DNA from 4 places in the Nonomuraea sp. NPDC049421 genome. Region 4 is predicted to be linked to each of the others. Evidence: predicted binding sites of a transcription regulator. Region 4 holds the regulator's gene; each other region holds the start of a gene.
The links. Region 4 encodes HrcA, which represses chaperone genes, less so after heat shock. Its sites were predicted from a motif close to TTGGCACTCTCNNNNNGAGAGTGCCAA; they were not measured.
Positions count from the first base shown of each region.

Region 1: the regulator HrcA is predicted to act here: its motif matches at 3,130-3,156, upstream of groL (chaperonin GroEL).
Region 2: the regulator HrcA is predicted to act here: its motif matches at 5,071-5,097, upstream of AB0K18_RS02125 (DNA starvation/stationary phase protection protein).
Region 3: the regulator HrcA is predicted to act here: its motif matches at 5,292-5,318, upstream of groES (co-chaperone GroES).

Region 1 is NZ_JBFAQA010000011.1:263,819-270,685, reverse strand. Features, by position in the region: gene AB0K18_RS21060 (trehalose-6-phosphate synthase) at 1-136, opposite strand, end outside; gene AB0K18_RS21055 (RNA polymerase sigma factor) at 168-722, shown strand; SAM riboswitch class I at 802-943, shown strand; gene thrC (threonine synthase) at 957-2,189, shown strand; gene AB0K18_RS21045 (MoaD/ThiS family protein) at 2,214-2,489, shown strand; gene AB0K18_RS21040 (cold-shock protein) at 2,733-2,933, shown strand; gene groL (chaperonin GroEL) at 3,264-4,895, shown strand; gene AB0K18_RS21030 (hypothetical protein) at 5,045-5,275, shown strand; gene AB0K18_RS21025 (YbhB/YbcL family Raf kinase inhibitor-like protein) at 5,329-5,859, opposite strand; gene AB0K18_RS21020 (AAA family ATPase) at 5,926-6,867, opposite strand, start outside.
Region 2 is NZ_JBFAQA010000001.1:460,412-467,278, reverse strand. Features, by position in the region: gene AB0K18_RS02145 (N,N-dimethylformamidase beta subunit family domain-containing protein) at 1-1,315, opposite strand, end outside; gene AB0K18_RS02140 (beta-propeller fold lactonase family protein) at 1,368-2,282, opposite strand; gene AB0K18_RS02135 (helix-turn-helix domain-containing GNAT family N-acetyltransferase) at 2,386-3,240, shown strand; gene AB0K18_RS02130 (alkaline phosphatase PhoX) at 3,245-4,267, opposite strand; gene AB0K18_RS02125 (DNA starvation/stationary phase protection protein) at 4,523-4,990, opposite strand; gene AB0K18_RS02120 (MerR family transcriptional regulator) at 5,107-5,706, shown strand; gene AB0K18_RS02115 (VIT domain-containing protein) at 5,703-6,867, shown strand, end outside.
Region 3 is NZ_JBFAQA010000009.1:55,834-62,700, reverse strand. Features, by position in the region: gene AB0K18_RS17375 (LuxR C-terminal-related transcriptional regulator) at 1-784, shown strand, start outside; gene AB0K18_RS17370 (DUF5319 domain-containing protein) at 824-1,201, shown strand; gene AB0K18_RS17365 (hypothetical protein) at 1,162-1,314, opposite strand; gene AB0K18_RS17360 (sigma-70 family RNA polymerase sigma factor) at 1,311-1,946, opposite strand; gene AB0K18_RS17355 (hypothetical protein) at 2,301-2,900, opposite strand; gene groL (chaperonin GroEL) at 3,198-4,817, opposite strand; gene groES (co-chaperone GroES) at 4,891-5,205, opposite strand; gene AB0K18_RS17340 (methyltransferase domain-containing protein) at 5,575-6,810, shown strand.
Region 4 is NZ_JBFAQA010000010.1:216,164-223,030, forward strand. Features, by position in the region: partial or broken gene AB0K18_RS19520 (PhoH family protein) at 1-663, opposite strand, end outside; gene AB0K18_RS19525 (histidine triad nucleotide-binding protein) at 817-1,161, opposite strand; gene AB0K18_RS19530 (SigE family RNA polymerase sigma factor) at 1,440-1,952, shown strand; gene AB0K18_RS19535 (hypothetical protein) at 1,949-2,611, shown strand; gene AB0K18_RS19540 (16S rRNA (uracil(1498)-N(3))-methyltransferase) at 2,684-3,409, opposite strand; gene dnaJ (molecular chaperone DnaJ) at 3,406-4,548, opposite strand; gene hrcA (heat-inducible transcriptional repressor HrcA) at 4,560-5,573, opposite strand; gene AB0K18_RS19555 (hypothetical protein) at 5,989-6,498, shown strand; gene AB0K18_RS19560 (DUF3097 domain-containing protein) at 6,516-6,867, shown strand, end outside.

The DNA.
Region 1 (6,867 bases), on a different contig from region 4:
GCACGCCGTCGCCCTTGGCCACGCCCGACAGGCCCGACACGAGACCGCCGCCGCCGCGCTTCATGGTGAGTTCGCCGTCGTCGGAGACGGTGAAGGAGACCGGCCCTCTGTTGGAGGCCAACAGCACGCTGTTCATCTAGGCTCCTTTCGATCATAGGATCCCAGCTATGGCGCTTGATGAGCTAACCGAGGAACTCGCCCGCTCAGCCGCTGCCGGAGATCATCGCGCACTCGGCGAGCTCCTGGCGCGGATAGAGCCCGATGTGATGCGGCACTGCGCCCGAATCCTGCCTTATCACCAGGACGCGGAGGAGGCCTCGCAAGATACGTTGCTGGCCGTGGCGCGTAACATCGGGCGGTTCGAGGGGCGCGCCAGGTTCAGTACATGGCTGCACATCGTGACGGCCAACTGCGCGCGCACGACGTACCGGTCGCTGAAGCGGCGGGCGGCCGAGCAGAGCTCGGACGAGCTGCCGATGCAGAAGCCCGACGTGCGGCGGGTCAGCGTGATCGCCGGCTCGCGGCTCGACCTGCTCGACGCGATGGAGGCGCTGGAGGCCGACAAGCCCGATCTGGCGCAGGCGCTGGTGCTGCGCGACATCGTCCAGCTCGACTACAACGAGGTGGCCGAGCAGCTCGGCATCCCGCTGGGCACCGCGAAATCCCGCATCCATCAGGCGCGCAAGTATGTGCAGGGTGTGCTGGGCGAGGACTACCGCTGAGACCACCCGTCTCACATGGTGAGACGGGTGGTAATTGCAGCCACTTAAGCGGGTAGAGTCCGTTTCAACAACTTCATATTGCTCATCCAGAGGGGTGGAGGGACCGGCCCTGCGAAGCCCCGGCAACCCTCCCGGCTTTCGACTCGCGACCAGGCGAGGCCGACCGGGACAAGGTGCCAATTCCGGTTCGCGGTCAAGGTGGCCGCGGGCGAAGATGAGGGAAGGCCTCGCTTCATGTCGCTTGACTTTGGTCCTGCCACCGCTCTGTCCTGCCGCGAGTGCGGCGCGCGTTACCCGCTGGGTCCCAGCTTCGCGTGTCAGGAATGTTTCGGGCCGCTCGAGGCGGCCTACGACTTCGGCCAGGTGACCCGCGAGCAGATCGCATCGGGTCCGGCCAACATCTGGCGTTACCGGGCGCTCCTTCCGGTGCCGGCGAACGTGACCGAAAAGCCGAATATGAACCCCGGCTGGACGAAATTGGTCAAGGCCGGAAACCTCGGCCGAACGCTCGGCATCAAGTCCCTTTACGTGAAGGACGACTCCGGCAATCCCACCCACTCCTTCAAGGACCGGGTCGTCGCCATGGCCGTCGAAGCGGCCAGGAACTTCGGTTTCCACACGCTTTCCTGCTCCTCCACCGGCAATCTCGCCGGCGCCGTCACGGCCGCCGCTGCGCGGGCCGGGCTCGACGCGTGCGTGTTCATCCCGGCTAACCTGGAGCAGGCGAAGATCGCCATGGCGCGGGTCTTCGGCGGGAAGCTCATCGGCATCGAGGGCACGTACGACGACGTCAACCGGTTCTGCTCCGAGCTCATCGGCGACCCGCTGGGCGACAAGTGGGGATTCGTCAACGTCAACCTGCGGCCCTACTACGCCGAGGGCTCCAAGACGCTCGCGTACGAGATCGCCGAGCAGCTCGGCTGGCGGCTGCCCGAGCAGATCATCATCCCCATCGCCTCCGGGTCCCAGCTCACGAAGATCGACAAGGGCTTCAAGGAGCTGGTGAAGCTGGGGCTGGTCGAGGACACCCCGTACAAGATCTTCGGGGCGCAGGCGGCCGGGTGCTCGCCGGTGTCGACCGCGTACAAGGCGGGGCACGAGGTCGTACGACCGGTCAAGCCCGACACCATCGCCAAGTCCCTGGCCATCGGCAACCCGGCCGACGGCCCGTACGTGCTGGACATCGCCCGGCGCACCGGCGGGGCCGTCGAGGACGTCACCGACGCCGAGATCGTGGCCGCCATCAAGCTGCTGGCCTCGACCGAGGGCGTCTTCGCCGAGACCGCGGGCGGCGTCACCGTCGGCGTGCTGAAGAAGCTCACCGAGAACGGCGTGCTCGACCCCGACGCCCTCACCGTGGTGCTCAACACCGGTGACGGGCTCAAGACGCTCGACGCGATCAGCGACGACGCCGCACCCACGGCCGTGATCCGGCCCTCTCTCGACGCGTTCCGCGCGACTGTCTGACAACCAGGAAAGGCGACTTAAACCATGAGCGTTTCTGTGCGGATTCCCACCATTCTGCGCACCTACACCGGGGGCAACGCGGAGGTCAGTGGCGAGGGCGCGACGCTTCGTGACGTGCTCATCAAGCTCGACGCCGACTACCCGGGCATCGGCGCGAGAATTCTGGATGAATCGGGCAAGATTCGTCGTTTCGTCAACGTTTACGTGGGGGAAGAGGACGTCCGTTTCGCCGAGGGCCTCGACACTCCCGCCCCTGAGGGCACGCAGATCTCCATCATCCCGGCGGTCGCCGGCGGCTGAGTGTCGCGGCTCACATCCAGAAGGCGCCCCTTGTGGGCGCCTTCTCCTTTTCCGGGCCTAATTCAATGTTGAACCAGGTTCGGGAAGAAGAAATAGGCAGTTCCCAGATTGACTCTGTTGCCAAACCCCTCCCCACAGGTATGGTCGAGGGCGATCGTCCGGCTGATTTTCTGTTAAGTCGGGCGATTACAGGTCTCGCGGAGGAATGGGCGAGATCTGGGAGACCAGTAAGAGGAGTCGGAAGTGGCGCAGGGCACCGTCAAGTGGTTCAACGCGGACAAGGGCTACGGCTTCATCGCGGTAGACGGTGGTAAGGATGTATTCGTCCATTACTCAGCGATCATGATGGACGGGTACCGATCTCTCGAGCAGGGACAGCGCGTCGAGTTCGAGATCACGCAGGGCCAGAAGGGACCGCAGGCGGAGTCCGTCCGAACGGTCTGATCGACATCCTGGTATGCACCGGGCGGGTTCGCACGGCAGCGCAGTCCGTGCGAGCCGTCATCTCTCTTTCGTCGACTCGCGTACGGTGGGCCGCCCAGGGCGGCTCGCCGTACCGGCGTACTGACTGACCTGGGCGGAAACGTGGGGCAGATGGGCGTTCGCTTGCACTCGACAGGGTAGAGTGCTAAACAGTTCGTTGGCACTCTGTGCAGCAGAGTGCCAACACCGGATCGGGACGATGGGGTCTGCCGAAGGAGATGCTGACCCATGCCGTCGCGGGCGTCGGCTCGGTCCACGACAAGCCACCCTGCATCTGGGAGGTCTAGCCTTATGGCAGCCAAGATGATCGCGTTTGACGAGGACGCCCGGCGCGGTCTCGAGCGCGGTATGAACCAGCTCGCCGACGCCGTCAAGGTGACCTTGGGTCCCAAGGGCCGCAACGTCGTGCTGGAGAAGAAGTGGGGCGCTCCCACGATCACCAACGACGGTGTGTCCATCGCCAAGGAGATCGAGCTCGAGGACCCCTGGGAGAAGATCGGCGCCGAGCTGGTCAAGGAGGTCGCGAAGAAGACCGACGACGTGGCTGGTGACGGCACCACCACGGCCACCGTGCTCGCCCAGGCGCTGGTGCGCGAGGGCCTGCGCAACGTCGCCGCCGGCGCCAACCCGATGGCCCTGAAGAAGGGCATCGAGTCCGCCGTCGAGCGCGTCAGCGAGGAGCTCTCCAAGCTGGCCAAGGACGTGGAGACCAAGGAGCAGATCGCCTCCACCGCCTCCATCTCCGCCGCCGACCCCGAGATCGGCTCGCTCATCGCCGAGGCGATGGACAAGGTCGGCAAGGAAGGCGTCATCACCGTCGAGGAGAGCAACACCTTCGGCCTCGAGCTCGAGCTCACCGAGGGCATGCGCTTCGACAAGGGCATGACGTCGATGTACTTCGTGACCGACTCCGACCGCATGGAGGCCGTGCTCGAAGACCCCTACATCCTGATCGTCAACAGCAAGGTCTCCGCCAACAAGGACCTGCTGCCGCTGCTCGACAAGGTCGTCCAGTCGGGCAAGCCGCTGCTGATCATCGCCGAGGACGTCGAGGGCGAGGCCCTGGCGACCCTGGTCGTCAACAAGATCCGCGGCCTGTTCCGCTCCGTCGCCGTCAAGGCGCCGGGCTTCGGTGACCGCCGCAAGGCCATGCTCAACGACATCGCGATCCTGACCGGCGGTCAGGTCATCGCCGAGGAGGTCGGCCTCAAGCTCGAGACCGCCACCCTCGACCTGCTGGGCCGCGCCCGCAAGGTGGTCGTGACCAAGGACGAGACGACGATCGTCGACGGCGCCGGTGACGCCGAGCAGATCTCCGGCCGGGTCAACGAGATCCGCGCCGAGATCGAGCGCACCGACTCCGACTACGACCGCGAGAAGCTCCAGGAGCGTCTGGCCAAGCTGGCCGGCGGCGTCGCCGTCATCAAGGCCGGTGCCGCCACCGAGGTCGAGCTCAAGGAGCGCAAGCACCGCATCGAGGACGCCGTCCGCAACGCGAAGGCGGCCGTCGAGGAGGGCATCGTCCCCGGCGGTGGCGTGGCGCTGCTGCAGGCCGGCGCCAAGGCGTTCGACAAGCTCGAGCTCAACGGCGACGAGGCCACCGGTGCCGCCATCGTCAAGAAGGCGCTGGAGGAGCCGCTCAAGCAGATCGCGGTCAACGCCGGCCTCGAGGGCGGCGTCGTGGTCGAGCGCGTGCGCAACCTCACCCCGGGTGAGGGCCTCAACGCCGCGTCGGGCGAGTACGTCAACATGTTCGAGTCGGGCATCATCGACCCGGCCAAGGTGACGCGCTCCGCGCTGCAGAACGCCGCCTCCATCGCGGCGCTGTTCCTGACGACCGAGGCCGTCATCGCCGAGAAGCCCGAGAAGGCTCCGGCCGCTCCCGCCGGCGGCATGCCCGGCGGCGGCGACATGGACTTCTAGGTCTTTATCCGTCGCACAGGCGAAGAGCGGTCCGGAATTTCCGGGCCGCTCTTTTTCTTGTGGAGCTGCCATTACGTTTCATCATTGATCCGCTACTCATGGTGAGGAAAGGTGGTCAGCCATAACTCACCTCAACGAAGGAGTGGCGGATGTTCTCCCGCAGCAAGCGCATTTTCGGTATCGCGGCCATCGCCCTGGCCGCCGTCACCGTCGCGGCGGCTCCCGCGCATGCCGACGACGAGCTGACCGGCACGTTCAGCCTGCTGCGCCAGCTGAACAATCCGTTCTGCCTGCCGGGCGCGACCACCACCGGCATTCCGGTCGTCGACTCGCTGCTGCCGGGGCTCGTCGGCTGCCCCCAGGCGCCCCTCGTGCGCTGACCTCCACACGATGAGCGCCCCGCCGGGCTCCCGGCGGGGCGCTCTGACGCTTTTCAGACGCCGAAGTGAGCCACGATGAAGCCGCGGGCCAGCAGGTTGGCGTTGACGTTGAAGCCGACCACGGCCGGGCTGGTGTCGCTGTCGCCCCCCAGCCTGTCGACGCCCAGCGCGTGCACGGTGAAGACGTAGCGGTGCGGGTCGCCGGGAGGCGGGGCGGCGCCGCCGTAGGCCTTGGTGCCGTAGTCGGTGCGGGCGTGCACGGCGCCCTCGGGCAGGCCCTTGAAGTCGGGCGCCGAGCCCGCGCCGGTGGGCAGCTCGGTCACCGAGGCCGGCAGGTCGAACAGCACCCAGTGCCAGAAGCCGCTGCCGGTCGGCGCATCCGGGTCGAAGCACGTGACGGCGTAGCTCCTGGTGCCCTCGGGGGCGCCGGACCAGCGCAGGTGCGGCGACTGGTTGCCGCCCGTCATGCCCCAGTCGTTGAAGACGTGGAGGTCGGGCAGGCGCTCGCCGTCCTGGATGTCGTCGCTCTCGATCGCGAGCGCGGGGACCGACGGCAGGAATTCATGGGGAAGCGGTGCGGGCACGGCATCCTCCTTGGGTGAGAGCTAGGTGCTTGCCCAGCCATCCTAGAAGCGCCGTGCCCGCGCGGCTCACGCCGCCAGCTCGGCGGGCAGCGGCCTGTCGTGCAGCACGGTCAGCGAGGTGACCGCTCGGGTCAGCACGACGTAGAGCCGGGCCAGGCCCCTGGGCTCGGCGGCCACGATGTCGGCCGGCTCGACCACGATGACGTGGTCGTACTCGAGGCCCTTGGCGAGCGTGGCGGGCACGACGAGCAGGCGCTGCTCGTCGGGGGAGTCGGGGTCGAGCACGGCGTGCGGCAGCTCGGCCAGCGCCTGCGAGACGGTCTCGACCAGGGCGTCGGGAACGATGACGCCGATGGAGCCCTCTTTGGCCAGCGCCTGCCGCGCCGCCTCGATGACCGAGCCGCCGGGCAGCACGGTGAGCGAGCCGGCGCCGGGACGCAGCGAGCGCGGCGCGGCCAGGCCGGGGGCGATGGAGGGCAGCAGCCGGGCCGCGTAGTCGAGCACCTCGCGCGGCACGCGGAAGCCGAGCGTCAGCTCCGTCACCTCGCCCTCGCGCTGGCCGAGGTGTTCGAGCACCGCCTGCCACGAGGTGGTGGACCACGGGGTGGTGCCCTGCGCGAGGTCGCCGAGCACGGTGGCCGAGCCGTTGCGGCAGCGCCGTCCGAGCGCCCTGAGCTGCATCTCCGACAGGTCCTGCGCCTCGTCCACGACCAGGTGGCCGAGTGAGGGCGTGCGTTCCATGAGGTCGCGCAGCTCGTCGAGGAGCGCCGCGTCGGCCGCCGACCACTTCGCGGACTTCCAGCTCCGGTACGGCTTGCGCCAGGCGAGCAGCTCCTGCTCCTCGGCCGTCAGGTCGGACCTGGCGGCCTTGGCGCGGAACTCGGGGTCGGACAGCAGGCGATGGAGCACCTGCTCGGGCGTCAGCTTGGGCCAGACGGCGTCCACGAGCTGCTTGACCGGCTTCGACCTGGCCACCGCGTCCTGGACCCGGTCGTCGGGCGACTCGCC
Region 2 (6,867 bases), on a different contig from region 4:
CGGCGGGGCCCTGGGCGAAGCGGGTGAGGAGGTTCAGGGTGGCGCGGCGGGTGAAGGCGGCGGCGGAGTCGGTGACGCCGTGACCGCAGCGCTTGCCGCGCAGCCCGCACACCCACCGCATCGTGCCCGACGCGAACACCCCTGCCCCGCTGGGCGCCGTGTAGTACGTGCTGTGCGTGACGCTGCGCCGCCCGCCGCACGAGAACGGCGACTCGGCCAGCACCTGCACCCCGTCGGGCGAGCCGCGCGAGACCCGGTCGGTCTCCACGCCGACGAGCCCGGGGAAGCTGCGCCCCTTGGTCCCGGCGAAGATCCAGTGGTCGGGCCTGCTGACCCGGTAGACGCCCTCGGCGGGGAAGCAGTCGTACATCTGCCCCACCAGCGCGCTCTCCGGCCGAGTGTCGCGCCAGAGCCGGCAGTCGCGCTCCTTGTCGCAGGCGACCGTCCTGCCGTGCACGGCGATGCGCCAGTAGACGGCGTTCGCGCCGAGGAAGGCGAGGTTGGTGCCGCCGTCCCTGGCCCGGGTGACGACCTGGCGCATGCCGGGCGACCAGTACTCGTCGTGGCCGAGCGAGATCACCGCGCGGGCGCCGTCGAGCGCGCCGGGGACGAGGTCGAGGTTCGTCAGGTACGCCAGCGGCACGCCGCTCTGCTCGGCCACCGCCAGCGCCTCACTCTCGAAGTCGAGGAAGAGGCGGGCGCCGCCGCGGTCGTACGGCCGGTCGAAGGTGACGGCGCGCGAGCGGTCGGCGTACCCGCCGGGGCCCTGGTAGAGGCTGCGCCCGCCCCACAGGTTGTACGCCTGCCAGGTGGTGACCGCGTTCACCAGGACGACGCGCCCCGCGGTGGAGGCCGAGCGCACGGTGACGGGCACGTAGCGCTGGGCGCCGGTGGAGGCGTCGAGCCTGATGAGGTACGAGCCTTCTGGCCAGCCGTCGGTGTCCACGGTCAGCGACGGCGTCCAGTGGGCGGCGGTGACGGTGCCGTCCACGACCTCGGCGGGCGTCTGGCGCACCCCCTCGACCGGGTCGGACTCCCACACCTTCGCCGGGTTGGCGCCCATGCGGAAGGCGCGGGCGGTGAAGCGCGGCGCGGTCGTGGAGACGTGCAGCCGCAGCCGCTCGCCCGGCAGCACGCTCACCCGGTCGGCGTACCCCTCGATCTCGTGCTCGGCGCCGAGCTTGTGGATCCGCCAGGACTCCTGCACGTCCGCCCCCACGACGGGAGCGGGCGGCGCGACGGGTCGCGGCGCGGCGGGAGGAGGCTCGCCGCAACCGGCGACGAGCAGGAGGACGACGAGCAGCACCTTGCGCACGCGCCCATGGTCGGCGTGGCGCGCCTCCTCCGGCCGTGACTTGGTGAAGTCCTTACATGACCAGGACGCAGGCCGGGCTGTCCACCTCGTACGCCTCCCCGTCCGGCGCGGGCACCCCGTCGCGCAGGGTGAAGCGGGTGACCGTGTTCGCGTACTGGTTGGCCACGTACATGTGCTCGCCGTCGATGGCGAAGTGCCGGGGCCAGTCGCCGCCGGTCGGCACCTCGGCCACGTGCGACAGGTCGCCGGCGCGCAGCACGGAGACGGTGTTGGGGCCGCGGTTGGCGACGTAGACGAAGTCGCCGTCGAGCTGGAGGTGGGAGGGCGAGTTGGCCCCCTCCTGCCGGGAGGCGGGCACGCTGGTGCGGCGCTCGCCGTCGATGAGCGTGACGGTGCCGTCGAGCTCGCCGGCGACGTAGAGGCGGTCGCCGGCGAACGCGAAGTGACGCGGGCCCGTGCCGGGGCTCAGCGTGATCGACTCCAGCCGGGTGCCGTCGGGACGGTAGCGGCGGATCTCGTCGGTGCCGAGGTCGGAGACGTGCAGCAGGCCGTCGTGGAAGACGCACTGGTGGGCGTGCGGGCCCTCCTGGCGCTCCGCGTCGGGCCCCGAGCCCTCGTTGCGCAGCACGAGCGGCTCGCCCGTGAACGCGCCGCGCTCGTCCAGGTGGTACACGACCGCCGTGCCGTCGCCGTAGTTGGCCGCCGCGAGCAGCGTGCCGGTCGGGTCGACGGCGACGTGGCAGGGGCTGTGGCCCTCGCTCGGGCGCTCGTCGAAGGGGGTCAGCTCGCTGGTGGCCTCGAAGGCGGTGAGCCAGCCGCGTTCGAGCTCGCCCACGGCGTACAGCACCGGGAGCGTGGGGTGGGCGGCGAGGAAGGACGGCGCCGTCACCCGCGCGAGGCCGTGCTCCTTTCCGTCATCGATCGTGACGACGCCCGGGCCGTATCCGCCTATGCGCAGGTGCTTCACAGCGGGGATCCTCCTATGGTTGACTGAAGCAATGAGTTCGTTGACAGAAGCAAGGGTTGCTGAGATCAGGGCCTTCAACCGGTTCTATACGAAAGTGATCGGCGTGCTCCAGGCGGGTATGCACGACTCGCCGTACTCGCTGACCGAGGCACGCGTGCTGTTCGAGCTGGCGCAGACCGACCGGGTCGAGACCGGGGAGCTGCGCGGCCTGCTCGGCCTCGACGCCGGCTATCTCAGCCGCATCCTGACCCGCTTCGAGAACGACGGGCTCGTGGAGCGCGAGCGCTCGGCCTTCGACGCGCGCAAGCAGCTCGTCCGGCTCACCCCCGGCGGGGCCGAGGTCTTCACGGCACTCGACCGGCGTTCGGGCGAGGAGATCGCGCAGCTGCTCGGCGAGCTGGCCGAGGAGGACCAGGCCCGGCTGGTCGGCGGCATGGCGGCGATCAGGCAGGTGCTCGACGGGGCGCGCGAGCCCCGCTCGTACGTGATCAGGCCCCCGCGCACCGGCGACCTCGGCTGGGTCGCCTACCGGCACGGCGTGCTCTACAGCGCCGAGTACGGCTGGGGCACGGCGTTCGAGCAGCTCGTCGCCGGCATCGTGGCCGGCTTCGACCCCGCCCGCGACGCCGGGTGGATCGCCGAGGTGAACGGCGAGCGGGCCGGCTGCGTCTTCTGCATGCGGCAGGACGACGAGACGGCGAAGCTGCGGCTGCTGCTGGTCGAGCCGTCCGCGCGTGGTCTCGGCATCGGGCGGCGGCTGGTGGAGGAGTGCGTACGGCACGCCCGCAACGAGGGCTACCGGCGCGTCACGCTGTGGACCCGCGACTGCCTGACCAGCGCGCGGCGCATCTACCGGGCGGCCGGGTTCGAGCTGGAGTCGGCGGAGAAGGGCTCGGAGAACGGGGTCGAACTGGTCGAGGAGATGTGGACCCTCGACCTGGACGGCCGCCCCGCCTGAGCGCTCAGGGACGGAAGGGGCCCGTCACCTCGAAGGTGTGGCCCTCGGTGCGGCCGCGCCTGGCCGAGAAGTAGAGGCGCTCTCCGCTGGGCGAGAACGCGAGCCCGGTCAGCTCGGCCCCGTGGTGGCCCTCCAGGCGCAGGAACGGGGTGACCGCCCGGTCGGGCGCGATCACGTCGATCTCGGCGCGCTCTCTGGCGACGTAGAGGTCACCGGAGGGCGCGGCGGTGATGGCCCGCACGCCCTCGCACAGCCGGTCGAGCGTGGCGGTCTGCGCGTCGTACGCCCACAGCCCGGTGTCGCCCTTCGTCGTGAAATAACACACCCCGCCGGCGTAGTGGCAACCGTCGCCGCCGTCGAAGTGGCGGGCGTCCTCGACCTGGTGGCGGGCCTCCTTGAGCAGGGCGGCCGGCGACGGCACCGCCTGCCAGCGGCCCGACGAGCACAGCACCTCGAGCGTGCCCTCCGTCAGGTCGCCCCAGTCGCCCGGCCTGAACCGGTAGAAGCAGCCGTCGGGCTCGTCCTCGGTCATGTAGATGACCCGCCGCTCCGGGTCGCAGGCGGCGGCCTCGTGCTTGAAGCGGCCCATCGCCAGCCGGGGACGCGCGGCGCGGGCGCCGTAGGGGTCGCATTCGAAGACGCGGCCGCGGTGGCCGAGCTCGCACGACAGCCACGTGTGCCACGGCGTGGCGCCGCCCGCGCAGTTGAGGTCGGTGCCCGACAGGATGCGGTAGGCGTCGCCGATGCTGCCGTCGGCCCTGAACCGCAGCGCCGACGCGCCGCCGAGCAGGGGCAGCTCGGAGTTGGAGACGTAGATCCAGCCGGCGCCGTCGGGGAAACAGGCGCCGCCGTCGGGGGCCGCGTGCCAGGTCAGGCCGGCGACCTTGTGACCGCTGCGGGCCACCGCCCGGCCGGTGAACCCAGGGGGCAGCGCCAGGCCGTCGGGGCCCGGAAGTCCGAGCGGACCGTACGGGCTGATGCCGCCCGGCAAGAGCGGGCCCGTGCGGAGGAGAGTCTTGTGCGACATCGTGGGGCCTCCCTCTAGGTGCCACGCTAGTCGACCGCACCGACATGAATGACAAGGACTCGCGAAACCAAACTCTGCGCAAACCTCGCCACCGGTGCGCGTGGGACGGCCCGGACAACGGCCCGGGCGGCGGCCCGGGCAACGGCTCGGGCGGCGGACCGGGCAACGGCTCGGGCGGCGGACCGGGCAACGGCCCGGGCACACGAAAGCCCGGGCCGTACGCCCGGGCTCTCCTTCGTCGCGCGCGCCTTCGGATCAGCGCTGTGCCTGGAACATCCAGTGCTGCTTGTCGACTTCCTGCGCCACGGCGATGAGCAGGTCCTGGCTGACCGGGTCGGCCTCCTCGGTGGCGGCGATGCGCTCGTACATGCGCTTGCTGATGCCGCCCAGGATGTCGGTCATGGTCGCCACGACCTTGCCGTCCTCCAGCCAGCCGCCGTCCGGCTGCTGGAGCTTGGTCTCGCGGGAGACGGTCGCGGCGCGGCCGTCCGGGTTGGCGCCCAGGGCCACCATGCGCTCGGCGATGGTGTCCATGTGGGTCCTGGCGAGGTCGGTGACCTCGTCGAGCTGCAGATGGATGGGGCGGAAGTGGGAGCCGATGAGGTTCCAGTGCGACTGCTTGGCGACCAGGGACAGATCGATGAGATCGACCAGGGCGCCCTGCAGGGCCTCGACGACGGTGTTCTTGGCGTCGCCCGTGAGTGGTCCGGTGATTGTAGCCATGCGTACTTTCCTCCCCGTCGGTCGGCTTTTACACATTTAGAACGGTTTTCGGCCTGCCGTTCTTCCGCCACACGAGCACGTTGACACTGTAACAATGACAGTGTCATTGTGGAGATATGAGCGAGACCTGGACGATCGGCGAGCTGGCCGAGCACGCGGCCCGCGCGCTGCGCGACGGCGCGGCGGCCGCCGGACACTCCGCGAACGGACGGGTCCGTGACGTGCCCGGGGAGCGGCTGATCAGGTGGTACACGACGATCGGGCTGCTCGACCCGCCGCTCACCCGGCGCGGCAGGATCGCCCGCTACGGCCGCCGCCACCTCCTGCAGCTCGTGGCCGTCAAACGCATGCAGGCCGCCGGCCACTCGATCGCCGAGATCCAGACCACCCTGACCGGCGCCACCGACCACACCCTGGAGCAGGCGTCCGGCCTGAACGGGGCACTCCCCCGCCCCGGCCCCGCCCCGGCCGCCGCAGGGGGCGGGGAGCGGGCGCGCTTCTGGGCTGAGCGGCCGGGTAGCCCACCGGAGGAGCCGTTGCGTCACGTCGCCGCCCGTGCCCAAGAGGCGGCCGGGGCCGTCACGGGGGTCAGGCTGGGCGATGGGGTGCGGTTGGTGCTCGACGGGAGGCGGGCGCTGTCGGATGAGGACGTTCAGGCGGTGCTGGCGGCGGCCGGGCCGCTGCTCGCGGTGCTCGAAGAGAGGAAGCTGACATGAAGATCACTTCGCTGGAGCCCGCGCGGTGCCTGCCGGTGCCGGACGCCGGGTTCGGCGCGCTGCTGACCGAGCGCGGCAACCTGCCGCTGGAGAGCGTGGACGTGACCGCCGCCATCTCGGGCCTGATCGCCGGGGTCGAGGTCACGCAGGGGTTCACGAACCCGTACGACGTGACGCTGGAGGCCACGTACGTCTTCCCGCTGCCCGACAGGGCGGCGGTGACCGGCTTCCGCATGGAGGCCGACGACCGGGTCGTGGAGGGCGTGCTCAAGGAGCGCGGCCAGGCCAGGGCCGACTACGACCAGGCGCTGCGCGAGGGCAGGCGGGCGGCGATCGCCGAGGAGGACCGGCCCGACGTGTTCACGATCAGGGTGGGCAACATCCTGCCCGGGGAGCGCGTCTCGGTACGCCTGAGCATGAGCCAGCCGCTGCCGTACGAGGACGGCGCCGCCACGTTCAGGTTCCCGCTGGTCGTGGCGCCGCGCTACATCCCCGGCCGCCCGATCGACGGCCCGCCGGCCGGTGACGGCGTGGCGCCCGACACCGACGCCGTGCCCGACGCCTCCAGGATCAGCCCGCCGGTGCTGCTGCCCGGCTTCCCCCACCCCGTACGCCTGTCGCTGACGGCCACGGTGGACGCGGCCGGGCTGGAGCTGCGCGAGCTCGCCTCCAGCCTGCACGTGGTCGAGGAGGAGGGCGGCACGGTACGCCTGCGCCCAGGCGAGCGGCTGGACCGCGACTTCGTGCTGCGGCTGACGTTCGCGGCGTCCACCGCCCTGCAACTGGACGGGCGGGGCACGTTCGCGCTGACCGTGCTGCCGCCGCCGCTGGAGGGCGCCCGCACGCCGCGCGACCTGGTGCTGCTGCTCGACCGCTCGGGCAGCATGGGCGGCTGGAAGATGGTCTGCGCCCGCCGGGCCGCCGCGCGCATCGTCGACACGCTGACCTCGCACGACAGGTTCGCGGTGCTGACGTTCGATTCAGTGGTGGAGGAGGCGTTCGAGGGGCTGGCAGAAGCGTCCGACCGCAACCGTTACCGCGCGGTCGAGCACCTCGCGAGGGTGGACGCCCGGGGCGGCACCGAGCTGCTGGAGCCGCTGCGGCGGGCCGTCGCGCTGCTCGACGGCCGTACGGAGGGCCGCGAGCGGGTCGTCGTGCTCG
Region 3 (6,867 bases), on a different contig from region 4:
GCTCGGCCGGGTGATCGCGCAGCGCCTCGACCGGCTCGCCGAGGAGAGCCGCAGAATCGACTCGGCGCTCGGCTCCATCCGCGGCCTGATCCGCGACTACGACGCCGGGCGCGACTATCGCAGCGGCCCATTCACGGTGGAGATGGCGAGCGGCGCCGACATCCTCTACGAAAGCGTCGTCGGCATCGCGGTGCAGTCACCGTCGCCGCCGATGCCTTTACTGACCGCGATTCCCGACGAACGTACGATGACCGATTTTGCGCGTAAATTCGCGGATCCCTGGATTGATGCGCAAAAACGAAACCTGCTGACCGTACGCGCCATCGTCCCGGTTTCCACGCTGACCGACCCCGGCGTACGCGACCAGCTGACCAACGTCATCGCGGCCGGCGGCGAGGTCCGCACGCTCGACCGGGTGCCGAGCTGGTTCATGACCGCCGGGTCCGAGACGGCCGGCCTGCCCGCCTACTGGGGCGGCAACCTGCCCGACCACGCCTACAACTTCTACCTCGTGCGCACTCCCGTCATCGTCGGCGTGCTGAGCACCCTGTTCACGGAGCTGTGGGCCCGCGCGCAGCCCCTGCCGTGGGCGCCCAGGGCCGACGGCGTGCGCCAGGTGCTGCGCCTGGCCGCGCAGGGCCTGTGCGACGACTCCATCGCCCGCCAGCTCGGCGTGTCCGTACGGACCGTGCGCGCCCGATGGGCCGACGCCATGACCGAGTTGGGCGCCCAATCCCGCTTCCACGCAGGTGTGGAGGCCGCCAGGCGTGGATGGCTGAGGTAATACTCACCGCGCGGGCCGCATCGGTCATATGGTGGGAAGGTGCTGGAAGACGTCCCCCGCGATCCGTTCGCGGACGACCCTAACGACCCTTCCTCAGCGATGGGCGCGCTCGACGATGCCGAGCCGCTCACGGCCGCCGAGCGCGACGAGGCCATCACGGACCTCGCCGACGTCGAGGTCTTCCGTTCCCTGCTCGAACCGCAGGGGGTGCTGGGGCTCGTACTCGACTGCCCGGAGTGTGGCGAGCAGCACTTCTTCGACTGGGATCTGCTGCGCGGCAACCTCAAGCAGATGATCGAGAAAGGCCAGCCGCAGGTGCACGAGCCGGCCTTCCACCCTGACCCCGCCGACTACGTCAGCTGGGACTACGCCAGAGGCTACGTCGACGGCGTCATCGACACGGAGGAGCGCCGCTGAGTCACGTCATCCCGCAGCACGGCCAGCAGCCGCACCGCGGGATCGCCCGGATCGGGCATCTCTCCACGGCCGAGCGCGTCGAGCAGCGCGTCGGTCTCGTCCTCTGGCGTCAAGCGGACTCCAGCTCGGCCATCTGCCGCAGCCTGGCCAGCGCCCTATGCTGGGCGACGCGCACTGCACCCGGTGACATACCGAGTACATTACCGGTCTCCTCCGCCGAGAGCCCCGACACCACCCGCAGCAGCAACAACTCCCGCTGGTTCTCGGGCAGCCTGGCCAGCAGCCGCCTGGCGTGCTCGACCTCGATGTAGCGGACCACGGTCTCCTCGGGCCCCGGGCCGTCGTCGGGGCCGTCGGGCAGGTCCTGTGTCGGCACCGCCGACCGTACCGAGCTGCGTAGCGCATCGGCCACCTTGTGCGAGGCGATGCCGAACACGAACGACGCGAACGGCCGCCCCATGTCGCGGTATCGCGGCAGCGCGGACAACACCGCGATGCACACCTCCTGGGCGACGTCATCGGCAATGTGATATTGCCCTGAAACCCTGCCCAGCCGGGCGCGGCAATACCGCACCACCATCGGACGCAACTCGCCGAGCAGGGATTCGATCGCACTGCGATCCCCCTGTACGGCGAGGCTCGTCAGTTCCCTAAGGTCGGAGTCATCCGTCCGTGCCGGAAGTCTCGACGCGAGCCTTACCCCAATTTTGGCGTCGGCGACGCTTCCCTCGCTCACGATAGGCATGATGCCCGCACTGATCCGGCCTGTCGTCATGGCGAACGGCTACGGATTGGTCACATTGAAGCGACGATAACGAGCAGTAATCAGGCGACCACACTAAGCCTTAATACTGACATAATATTTCACCTGATAACCCGGAATGCACGACATTTGTCAGACCCCTGACGCTTATCGCCCACTCCCGGTTTACGACCAACAATCCACCTTTCCCCCCAATTTCCCCCATCGCCCGATAACCCGCCCACCCAGAACCGGCCTCAGCGCGGCGCCCTCCGCCGAGGTCACACCGCGCCGCGCACACTCGCCGGGTCGCCGCGCCGCACGCACCCGCTCAGCCGCCGCGCCGCACGCACCCGGTCAATCGCCGCGCGCGTCCAGCAGCTCCAGGTAGCCCCGCACGGCCTCCCACAGGTGATGCTCCGGGTACCGGCCCAGGCTCCGGTGCTCGCGCCGCCACCGCCGGTCCCAGTACGCCCCGTGCACCGCCCTGAGGTGCTCCAGCGCCGTCCGCAGCTCCGCCTCGACGTCGGCCACCCCGTTGCCGGCGTCCCCGCCCGCGGACGCCGCCCGCGCCTCGCGGAAGCGCCGCTCCGCCAGCGCCGCCAGCACGTCCTCCTCCATGCCGTCCAGCGACCAGAACCGCACCGGCTCCCTGATGTGATGGTTGGCCACCGGGTCCCGCTGCGAGCGCCAGACGTAGGCCACCCCGCCCTTGTCCAGCTCGAGGAAGTCGACCAGCCAGGCCGTCCCCGGCGGCTGTGTGCCCCACGCCACCTCCTCCGGCGGCAGGTTCAGCACGAACGCCACCTCCAGGCACTCGACCTCGTCGGCCCCGCCGAGCAGGTCGCCGAACACGTACGCCGCCCGCAGGAACGGCTCGTCCGCCCGCACCCGCCGCGTCTGCTCACATGCCCGCGCGAGCATCCGCAACCGCTCCACCGCCCGCCGGTACCGCACGCCCCCGGCCACCTCCTCACACCGACCGCCGCCCAGCGTACGTGCCCACCCCCGCCCCACGCCGACCCCAGGCACCACGAGGCGTACGTGCCGACCCCCGCGGCCTCACCACGACCTGGGCACCGCCTGGCGTGAGTGCCCCTTCCCTCACCCCACGATCTGAGCACCGCCAGCGTGAGTGCCCCTTCCCCCGCCCTTCCACAACGCGGGTACCGCGAAGCCGTACAGACCAGGAAAGCCGTACGGCCCGCACCCTGAGCGGGTGCGGGCCGTACGGTCGGCGGAAGGAAGGGACGGTCAGTGGCCGTGGCCGTGACCGTGACCCGCGCCGGCGGCCGGCGCCTCCTCCTCGGGCTTGTCCACCACGAGCGCCTCGGTCGTGAGCAGCATGCCCGCGATCGAAGCGGCGTTCTGAACGGCCGAGCGGGTGACCTTGACCGGGTCGATGACGCCCTGGCCGATGAGGTCGCCGTATTCGCCGGTCGCGGCGTTGAGGCCGTGACCGGCCTCCAGCTCGGCGACCTTGTGCGTCACGACGTAGCCCTCGAGGCCGGCGTTCTCGGCGATCCACCGGGCCGGCTCGACCAGCGCGCGGCGCACGATGCCGACACCGGTCGCCTCGTCGCCCGACAGACCGAGGTCGTCGAGGTCCTTGGAGACGTGGATCAGCGCGGAGCCACCGCCGGAGACGATGCCCTCCTCGATCGCGGCGCGCGTCGCGGAGATCGCGTCCTCAAGGCGGTGCTTCTTCTCCTTCAGCTCGACCTCGGTGGCGGCGCCGACGCGCAGCACGCACACACCGCCGGCCAGCTTGGCCAGCCGCTCCTGCAGCTTCTCGCGGTCCCAGTCGGAGTCGGACTGCTCGATGGCAATCTTGATCTCCTTGACGCGGTCCTCGATGGCCTGCGCGTCACCGGCGCCGTCGACGATGGTCGTGGCGTCCTTGGTGACGACGACGCGGCGGGCCGTGCCGAGCACCTCGAGACCGACGTGCTCCAGCTTGAGGCCGACCTCCTCGCTGACGACCTGGCCGCCGGTGAGGATGGCCATGTCCTGCAGCATCGCCTTGCGGCGGTCGCCGAAGCCGGGGGCCTTGACGGCCACCGAGGTGAAGGTGCCGCGGATCTTGTTGGTGACCAGGACGGCCAGGGCCTCGCCCTCGACGTCCTCGGCGACCACGAGCAGCGGCTTCTTCGTCTGAGCGATCTTCTCCAGCAGCGGCAGGAAGTCCGCGATGGAGGAGATCTTGCCCTGGGTGAGCAGGATGTAGGCGTCCTCGAGGACGGACTCCATGCGCTCGGGGTCGGTGACCATGTAGGCCGACAGGTAGCCCTTGTCGAACTGCATGCCCTCGGTGAACTCGAGCTCCATGCCCATGGCGTTGGACTCTTCGACGGTGAGCACACCGTCCTTGCCCACCTTGTCGAACGCCTCGGCGATCAGGTCACCGATCTGCGCGTCCTGCGCGGAGATCGTGGCGACGTTGGCGATCTCCTTCTTGTCGGCCACCTCGCGGGCGGTCGACAGCAGGCGGTCGCTGACCGCCTTGGCGGCCTTGTCGATGCCGCGCTTGAGCGACAGCGGCGAGGCGCCGGCGGCGACGTTGCGCAGGCCCTCGCGGACCATGGCCTGGGCCAGGACGGTCGCGGTGGTGGTGCCGTCGCCCGCGATGTCGTTGGTCTTGGTCGCCACTTCCTTGGCGAGCTGGGCGCCGAGGTTCTCGTAGCGCTCCTCCAGCTCGATCTCACGAGCGATGGTCACACCGTCGTTCGTGATCGTCGGCGCACCGAACTTCTTGTCGATGACGACGTTACGGCCACGCGGGCCGAGGGTTACCTTGACGGCGTCCGCGAGGGCGTTCACGCCGCGCTCGAGCGCGCGGCGGGCGTCCTCGTCGAACTCCAGGATCTTCGCCATTGTCTGAAAGTCCTCTCCTAGCGTCGAAAGCCCCGGCCGCCCTCAAGAGCGCCCGGGGCTCGACACATCCGGCCTACTTCTCGATGATCGCGAGAACGTCGCGGGCGGAGAGCACGAGGTACTCCTCGCCGCCGTACTTGACCTCGGTGCCGCCGTACTTGCTGTAGAGGACGATGTCGCCCTCGGAGACGTCGAGCGGAATCCGCTTCTCGCCGTCCTCGTCCCAGTTGCCGGGGCCCACCGCGAGGACCTTGCCCTCCTGCGGCTTCTCCTTGGCGGTGTCCGGGATGACCAGGCCGGAAGCGGTGGTCTGCTCGGCCTCAAGCGGCTGAACCACAATGCGGTCGCCGAGCGGCTTAACGGGAACCTTGGTGGCGGTCGTCACGATCGGACCTCCCCTTCAGATTTGAATGATCTAGAAGAGGCGACCAGCTGGGCCTGCCGTCGCGGGTGTCAGACCTGCCTCGTCGCACGTTGGCACTCTCAAGGGGAGAGTGCCAAAAGGAAACATATGCAAGAGGGGCTTGACAGTCAACACGAACGCGTCTGCTGAGAGCGATCAGAGCTTGGGAACAGGCCGTTGACCTGGTCCAGTCTCCCACGTGCACGAATGTTCGCCCCACCGGCCACGCCGCTCCCGCCCGCTCGGACCACGACGCCGCCGACCCGCCCCGGCCCTACCCACCTGCACACCTCCTACCCGCACCACCTCATGCAGGTCTCCCGCCCAGGTCTCCCCGTCCTGAGGACGGCGGGCATGGCGCTAACGTCAGGTGACGTGGACCTCGACGCCTTCACCGAGCTGCTGACCCCGCGCGGCCTGCGGGCGCTCGCCGAGGCGGGCGAACTGGCGGGCGCCGATCCCGTGGCCGCCGCCACGACCCTGCGCAAGACGTACGACGCGGCGCTCACCTCCGCCGCGCTCACCCAGGCGGGGCTGCGGCAGCGGGCCAGGGCCAAGTTCGGCGCGGACGCCGACCGGATGTTCTTCACGCCGCACGGGCTCGAACAGGCCACCCGCGCCGAGGTCGCCGCCCACCGCGCCGCCCTGCTGCCCACCCTGCCGCACACCCAGGCGCCCGCCCAGGCGCCCATCCTGCCGCCCTCCGGCGCCCGCGTCGTGGACGCCTGCTGCGGCATCGGGGGCGACCTGCTCGCGCTGGCCCGCGCAGGGTGCGCGGTGACGGCGTTCGACACCGACCCGCTGACGGTGGCCGTGGCGCGGGCGAACGCGGAGGCGTTCGGGCTGGGCGAGCGGGTGACCGTCCACGTGGGCGACGCGGCGGAGGTGCGGCCCGAGGAGTACGACGCGCTGTTCGCCGACCCGGCGCGGCGCACGGGCAGGGGCCGGACGTTCGACCCGATGGCGTACTCGCCGCCCTGGCCCGTGGTGCTCGACCTGATCTCACGCGCCCGGCTCGCCTGCCTCAAGGTGGCGCCGGCGATCCCGTACGAGTTCATCCCCGAGGGCGCGCTGGCCGAGTGGGTGTCGTACAAGGGGGAGGTCAAGGAGGCCACGCTGTGGACGGGCGCCGGCGTGACCACGGGCAGGCGCGCGGCCCTGCTGCCCGGCGGGCACACGCTGACCGCCACCGGCGTCACGGCCGAGGTGGGCCCGCCGGGGCGCTACCTCTACGAGCCCGACGGCGCCGCCATCCGCGCGCACCTCGTCGGCGAGGTGGCCGAGCTGGTCGGCGGGCGGCTGATGGACCCGATGATCGCGTACGTGACGTCCGACGCTCCGGCGGACACCCCATGGGCCGCCAGATACGAAATAGAAGACATCATCCCCTTTTCTCTGAAGAAACTCCGCGCCGCCCTCCGCGCCCGACAAATCGGCAATGTCACCATCAAGAAGCGCGGGTCCGCCGTCGACATCGAGCGCCTCCGTGCCGATTTGCGGCTCAGCGGAGAGAACACCATGGTCATCGCCCTGACCAGGATTCTCGACAAACCTTCGGTAATCCTCTGTAAGCCCTCCTCACCTGCCTGAATCGCCAAATTCGGCCATCGAATCGCTTTCCTCGATCTTTCACTTCAGCCCTGACGG
Region 4 (6,867 bases):
CGCCGCCATCAGCTTGGGGATGGAGTCGGGGTCGACCATGTCGTGCAGCGCGTCGTAGAGCGGGCGCAGGTAGGGGTCGATCTTCTCGTAGAGCGTGCCGGGCAGGAAGCCCAGGCGCTCGCCCGCCTCGACCGCCGGCCGGGTCAGGATGATGCGGTTGACCCGCTTCTCCTGCAGCGCGCGCACCGCCTTGGCCATGGCGAGGTAGGTCTTGCCGGTGCCGGCCGGGCCGATGCCGAAGACGATCGTGTGGTCGTCGATGGCGTCGACGTAGCGCTTCTGGTTGACGGTCTTGGGGCGGATGGTGCGGCCGCGGGAGGACAGGATGTCGAGCGAGAGCACTTCGGCGGGCCGGTCGGAGGTCATGCGGAGCATGGCGATGCTGCGCTCGACCGCGTCGGGGGTGAGCTCCCCGCCGCTGCGCAGGACTTCGACGAGCTCTTCGAAGAGGCGCACGACGGTGCCGCTCTCGTCGGGGCTGCCGGTGACGGTGATCTCGTTGCCGCGTACGTGGATGTCGGCCCGGAAGGCGCCCTCGATGACGCGTAGCAGCTCGTCGCGGGAGCCCAGGAGGCTGACCATCGGGTATTCGTCCGGTATCAGCACCTTCGCTTGAGTCCGCGAGGGAGGTGCTGTGCGTCGGGATTCGTGTAGTTCGGACATGGGCAGGCCAGCGGCCTGATGCCTCCCGGTCTCTTTCGGAGTTCTTCTCCGCCCATCGTATCCGGGGCCAGGCCGATTGCTCGCGTCAATATCGCCGCGCCGATCACCGCGCCGATCACTGCGCCGATCACCGCGCCCGGCCTGGCCAGGGCGTCAGCCGGGCGGCCAGGTGAGGTCGCGCCCGCCGAGCACGTGGGCGTGCACGTGGAAGACGGTCTGACCGGCGCCTGGACCGGTGTTGAAGACGACGCGGTAGCCGCTCTCGGCGACGCCGCCGAGCACGGCGACCTCGTGCGCGGTCTTGAGCACCTCGTCGGCGAGCCCGTCGTCGGCCGCGGCGAGCGCGGCGGCGTTGGCGTGGTGTTCCTTGGGGATCACCAGCACGTGGGTCGGCGCCTGCGGGTTGATGTCCTGGAACGCCAGGGTCCGGCCGGTTTCGTAAACGATCTCGGCGGGAATCTCCTTGGCGACGATTTTGCAGAAGAGGCAATCGCTCACTCGATCAGCCTACCGAGGGCGCCGCCGTCGGTGAGTCCGTTGCGAATCGGTAATCAGCTGTGTCGTGCGCAGGAAGATCCACAAGGTTAGGGTGAGTGTGCGACACTTCAGCAGAAAAGACGATTCAGGGTCGGGCGAGCGCCACCTGGCGAGGACACGACTGGGTAATGCACCCTAAGGAACCGGGGAAACCTCCAGAACCGGAAGAGCGTAAACCCTCTGGGAAGGCCGCGCGTCCCACTGATGTGACCACCGAAACCCTTCTGGCCGACAGGTCGATGGGGGCGGTGCCGGTCGGGTGGGATGCCGACATGGCCGTTACGGCGCTGTACAGTGCGCATTTTCGGTCGTTGGTGCGTCTCGCTGTGTTGCTGGTGCGCGACATAGCAACAGCTGAGGAAGTCGTGCAGGATGCGTTCGTCGCCATCCATGGCGCCTGGCGCAGGCTGCGTGATCCCGACAAAGCACTTGCCTACCTGCGCCAGTCAGTCGTCAACCGGTCCAGGTCGGTGCTGCGCCACCGCGCGGTCGTCGAGAAGTATGCTCCCAAAGGTCTGCCGGACGCGCCGAGCGCCGAGAACGGCGCCATCGGCGAACTGGAACGTTCTGCCGTGATCGAGGCATTACGCGCCCTTCCGACCCGACAAAGAGAGGCTCTGGTTCTACGCTACTACGGTGATCTGTCCGAAGCTGAGATCGCCCACGCCATGGGCATCAGCAAGGGGGCGGTCAAGAGCCACACCGCACGTGGCATGGCCGCCTTGCGATCGGTCCTGGAGAAAATGTCATGACCCAGCCCCCCGACGAGTACGGCGACCTGCTGCGCCGTGCGCTCCGCGCGGAGGCGGACGCGGTCGTGCCCTCGCCGGACGGACTGGAGATCATCCGTGCCCGCATCGAGCGGCGGGGCGTACGCAATCTGTTCTGGTGGCGCGCGGGAGCGGCCGCGGCCAGCGCCGTGCTGGTGGCGGGCGCGATCGTGTTCGCCGTCCCCGGCCTGCGCTCCCAGATCATCGATCAGGCGCCCGTGCGGATCGTGGACGACGAGACGAGCAAGGTGCCGTCCAACTCCTCGACCACCCGGTCCATCGATCCGCCCGCGACCAGCGTGCCGCCCCGTCAGTCGCCGCCAGCGGTGGTGATCCCGGCGACGCCGTCGCCCACCTCGCCCAAGCCGACCCGTAAGGCCGAGTCGACCAGCAGGCCGTCTCAGTCGCCCACCCCCACGCCCACCACGACCCCGTGTCCTTCGGCGCTCGCCGAGGAAGCCGAGCCGCCGTCCGACTGCCCCACCCTCTCACCGTCGCCGACGCCGACACCGTCGCCCACCATGATCGAGACGTCCGCGCCGCCGTCGTGCCCGCCGGAGCAGTGCCCGCCGGACGACGAGATGACCGAGACGCCGCCCGTCGAGGCGACCCCCCTGCAGGACACGCAGACCACGCCCTAGCGGCCCGGCCTTCGCAGGACAGGCCTCAGCGGCTCACCCCCCTGCAGGACGCGCGAACGAGGCCCTAGCGGCTCACCAGCGGCCCGTACGGCTGAACAGCACGGCGGCCGCCGCCACCCCCGCCGTGGACGTGCGCAGCACCGTCGGCCCGAGCAGCACCGGCTGCGCCTTGGCCGCCCTGAACCGCTCGAGCTCCTCCTCCGAGACCCCGCCTTCCGGCCCCACCACCATGACGACGTCGCCGCCGGCCGGCAGCGCCACGCCCGACAGCGGCTCGGCGGCCTCCTCGTGCAGCACCAGCCCGAGCGCAGCCTCCGCCAGCAGCCGCTCGACGCGTGCCGTGGTGGCGAGGTCGGCCACCTCGGGCAGGTGGAAGCGGCGGGCCTGCTTGCCCGCCTCGCGCGCGGTGGAGCGCCAGCGGCCGAGGGCCTTGGCGACCTTGTCACCCTTCCACTGGGTGATGCTGCGGGCCGCCGCCCACGGCACGATCACGTCGACGCCGGCCTCGGTCATCATCTCGACCGCCAGCTCGCCCCTGTCGCCCTTGGGCAGCCCCTGGACGACCACCAGCCGGGGCCGCGGCGGCTCGACGTCGTAGCGGCGCAGCACCTCAAGCCGTAGCGCGTCCTTCAGCGCCTCGCGTACGACGCACTCGGCCACCCCGCCCGCCCCGTCGGTGAGGTCGACCCGCTCACCGGCGCGCAACCGGCGTACGGAGGCCGCGTGCCGCCCCTCGGGGCCGTCGAGCGTCAGCTCGGGCCCTTCGAGGTGCGCGCTCAGGAAGACCGGGGCTGTCACCGGCCGTTGAACGCGTCACGCAGGCGGGAGAAAAAACCCTGCTGGCCCGGTGCGAACTTGCCAGGCGGGCGCTCCTCACCTCGCTGCCTGGCCAGCTCGCGCAGCAGCTCTTCCTGAGCCGCGTCGAGACGGCTGGGCGTCTCGACGTTGACGTGGATGAGCAGGTCGCCCCTGCCGGACTCGTTGAGCCGCTGGACGCCTCTGCCGTACATGGTGATGACCTGGCCCGACTGCGTGCCGGGCCGGACGTCGATGTCCTCGGCGCCGTCGAGGGTCTCGACGGACAGCACGGTGCCGAGCGCGGCGGCCGTCATCGGGATCTGGACGGTGCAGTGGAGGTCGTCGCCGCGCCGTTCGAAGATCTCGTGGGGCCGCTCGACGATCTCGAGGAACAGGTCGCCGGGCGGGCCGCCGCCCGGACCGACCTCGCCCTCGCCGGCGAGCTGGATGTGGGTGCCGTCCTCGACGCCCGCGGGGATGCGTACCTTGATCGTACGGCGGGTGCGCACCCGGCCGTCGCCGGAGCACTCCTGGCAGGGGTTGCGGATGATGCTGCCGAAGCCGCCGCACTGCGGGCAGGGCCGCGAGGTCATGACCTGGCCCAGGAAGGACCGCGTCACCTGGGAGATCTCCCCGCGCCCGCTGCACATGTCGCAGGTGTCGGGGTGGGTGCCAGGCGCGGTGCCGGCGCCGTGGCAGATGTCGCACAGCACGGCCGTGTCGACGGCCAGCTCTCGGGTCGTGCCGAACGCCGTCTCGCGCAGGTCGAGCTCGACCCTGATGGTGGCGTTGCGGCCCCTGCGGGCACGTGAGCGGGGCCCCCTGGCACCGGTGGCGGTGCCGAAGAAGGCGTCCATGATGTCGCTGAACGGGAAGCCCGCTCCGAAGCCTCCCGCGCCGGCGCCCGCTCCCGCGCCGCCGCCGAAGGGGTCGCCACCCAGGTCGTACATCTGGCGCTTGTTCGGGTCGGACAGCACCTCGTAGGCCTGCGTGATCTCTTTGAACCGCTCCTGCGTGTCAGGATCGGGGTTCACGTCAGGGTGCAGCTCTCGGGCGAGCCGGCGATACGCCTTCTTGATCTCGTCCTGACTCGCGTCACGGCGCACCCCGAGGGTGGCGTAGTAGTCGCTGTTTGCCACTTATCGACCTCTTATGATGCAGCCAGGATCTGGCTGACGTAGCGTGCCACCGCGCGTACGGCGCCCATCGTCACGGGATAGTCCATCCTGGTCGGCCCCAGAACGCCGAGCCGGGCCAGTTGGTTGTCGCCAGAACCGTATCCGGTCGCGACGACGGATGTGCCCCTCAGGTAGGGGTTTTCCGAGCCGATGCGCACGGTGAGCGCGGACGGGGTGTCTGAGGTGGTCTCGCCGAGCAGCCGCATGAGGACGACGTGCTCCTCAAGCGCCTCCAGCACGTCGCGCAGGCCGGTGGCGAAGTCGGCGCCGGCGAGGTTGGCCGCGCCGGCGAACACGATCTTCTCGTCGTGCCGCTCGACCAGCGTCTCGAGCAGCACGGAGAGGATCGTCGCCGCGGCGGGCCGGTCTTCGATCGGGAGTCTTTCCGGCAGGTCGGCCACCAGCTCGGGCACGCTGCTCAGGCCGCAGCCGTCGAGGCAGGCGTTGAGCACGGCGCGCAGGTTGGCGATGCGATGGTCTTCGACCGCCTCGGGGAGCTCCAGCACGCGCTGCTCGACGCGGCCGGTGTTGGTGATCAGCACGAGCATGACCCGCCGGTCGGTCAGCGGGACGAGCTCGACGTGCCGGACCGTCGAACGGTTGAGCGTCGGGTATTGCACGACCGCCACCTGCCTGGTCAGCTGCGCCAGCAGCCGGACCGTGCGGGTGACGACGTCGTCGAGGTCGACCGCGCCGGCGAGGAACGTCTCGATCGCCCGCCGCTCGGCCCCCGACAACGGCTTGACCTGCGAGAGCCGGTCGACGAACAGGCGATAGCCCTTGTCCGTCGGCACGCGGCCCGCGCTGGTGTGGGGCTGGGTGATGTAGCCTTCCTCCTCCAGCGCGGCCATGTCGTTCCTGACCGTCGCCGGGGAGACCTTCAGATTGTGACGCTCGGCCAGCGCCTTGGAGCCCACCGGTTCGTTGGTGGACACGTAGTCTTCGACAATGGCCCGGAGCACCGCCAGCTTCCGATCGTCGAGCACGTGCTCACCTCCTGCCTCTGTCCCTTACAGGAACGTGGTGTCTAGCACTCTGTGTTCCCGAGTGCCAAGTGTACGGCTCTCGCCCACAAGGTGCGATAACACCGGGTCCCAACTGCTGTCTGGCTTCCTGTGAGCGACAGGCCCCACACTTGCCCTCATGACCGACGACTCCCGGCCCCCGACGTACGGCCCGCCGCCAGGCTACGGTCCGCCCCAGTACGGACCGCCCCCACAGGGACAGCCGCCACAGGGACCACCCCAGTACGGGCAACAGCCTCCGTTCGGACAGGGGCCACCGCAGTACGGTGACCCCGCTCAGTTCGGCCCGCCATCTCAGTACGGACAATACGGCCAACAGGCCCAATTTCCACCACGAATCGACTCCAAAGCCATAAAGCCCAGCCGCTGGTGGCTGGTGGCCGTCTGGGGCGTGTTCGTGGCCTGCGTGGCGGCCGGCGGCGTGCTGTTCGCCACCGGCCTGGGCGGCGCGACCGACCTGGTGCCCAGGCAGACGTTCGCGTCCGGCGAAAGCGTCACGGTGACGGTCGACCCGGCCGAGAAGCCAGGCGTCTACCTCGCCAGCGACACCGCCGTCACCTACGACTGCTCGATCAGCGGCGAGGCCAAGCTGGCCAAGACCCCCGACCGGCGTACGGTGTCGGCCGGCGACGCCGTGTGGGAGCAGTTCCTGGTCATCAACGCACCGGCCAAGGGCGACTACCAGCTCACCTGCGTCAACCAGGAGGACGCCACCGTGCGCTACGGCGTCGGCCGCGACTCCTACTCCGTCGTGAACGGCGTCGCCGGCGGCCTCATCGCCCTCGTGGTCCTGCCGGGCGCCGGGCTGCTCGCCGCCATCGCCGGCACGATCGTCGTCCTCGTCCGCCGCAGCGGCGCGCGGAAGCGCCTTGCAGTGAGCGGGTGATTTGCTACGGTCCCCGTGTGTACGAGGGCGATGTACTGGCGGGAAATTGGCGGCGGCCGGGCAAGGGCAAGATCCCCAAGGTGCCCGCGGAGCCGGACCTCGTCGTGGAGGACGCCGACAGCGGCTTCTGCGGCGCCGTGGTGGCCTGTGACAAGGAGGCCGTCACGCTGGAGGACCGGTTCGGCAAGCGCCGGCTCTTCCCGCTCGCCCCCGCGGCGTTCCTGCTGGAAGGCCGTCCCGTGACCCTCGTACGCCCCACCGCCCCCGCCCCCACCGGCCCTCGGCGCAGCGCGTCGGGCTCGATCGCCGTCGAAGGGCTGCGGGCCAGGGTCGCCAGGCAGAGCCGCATCTACGTCGAAGGCGTCCACG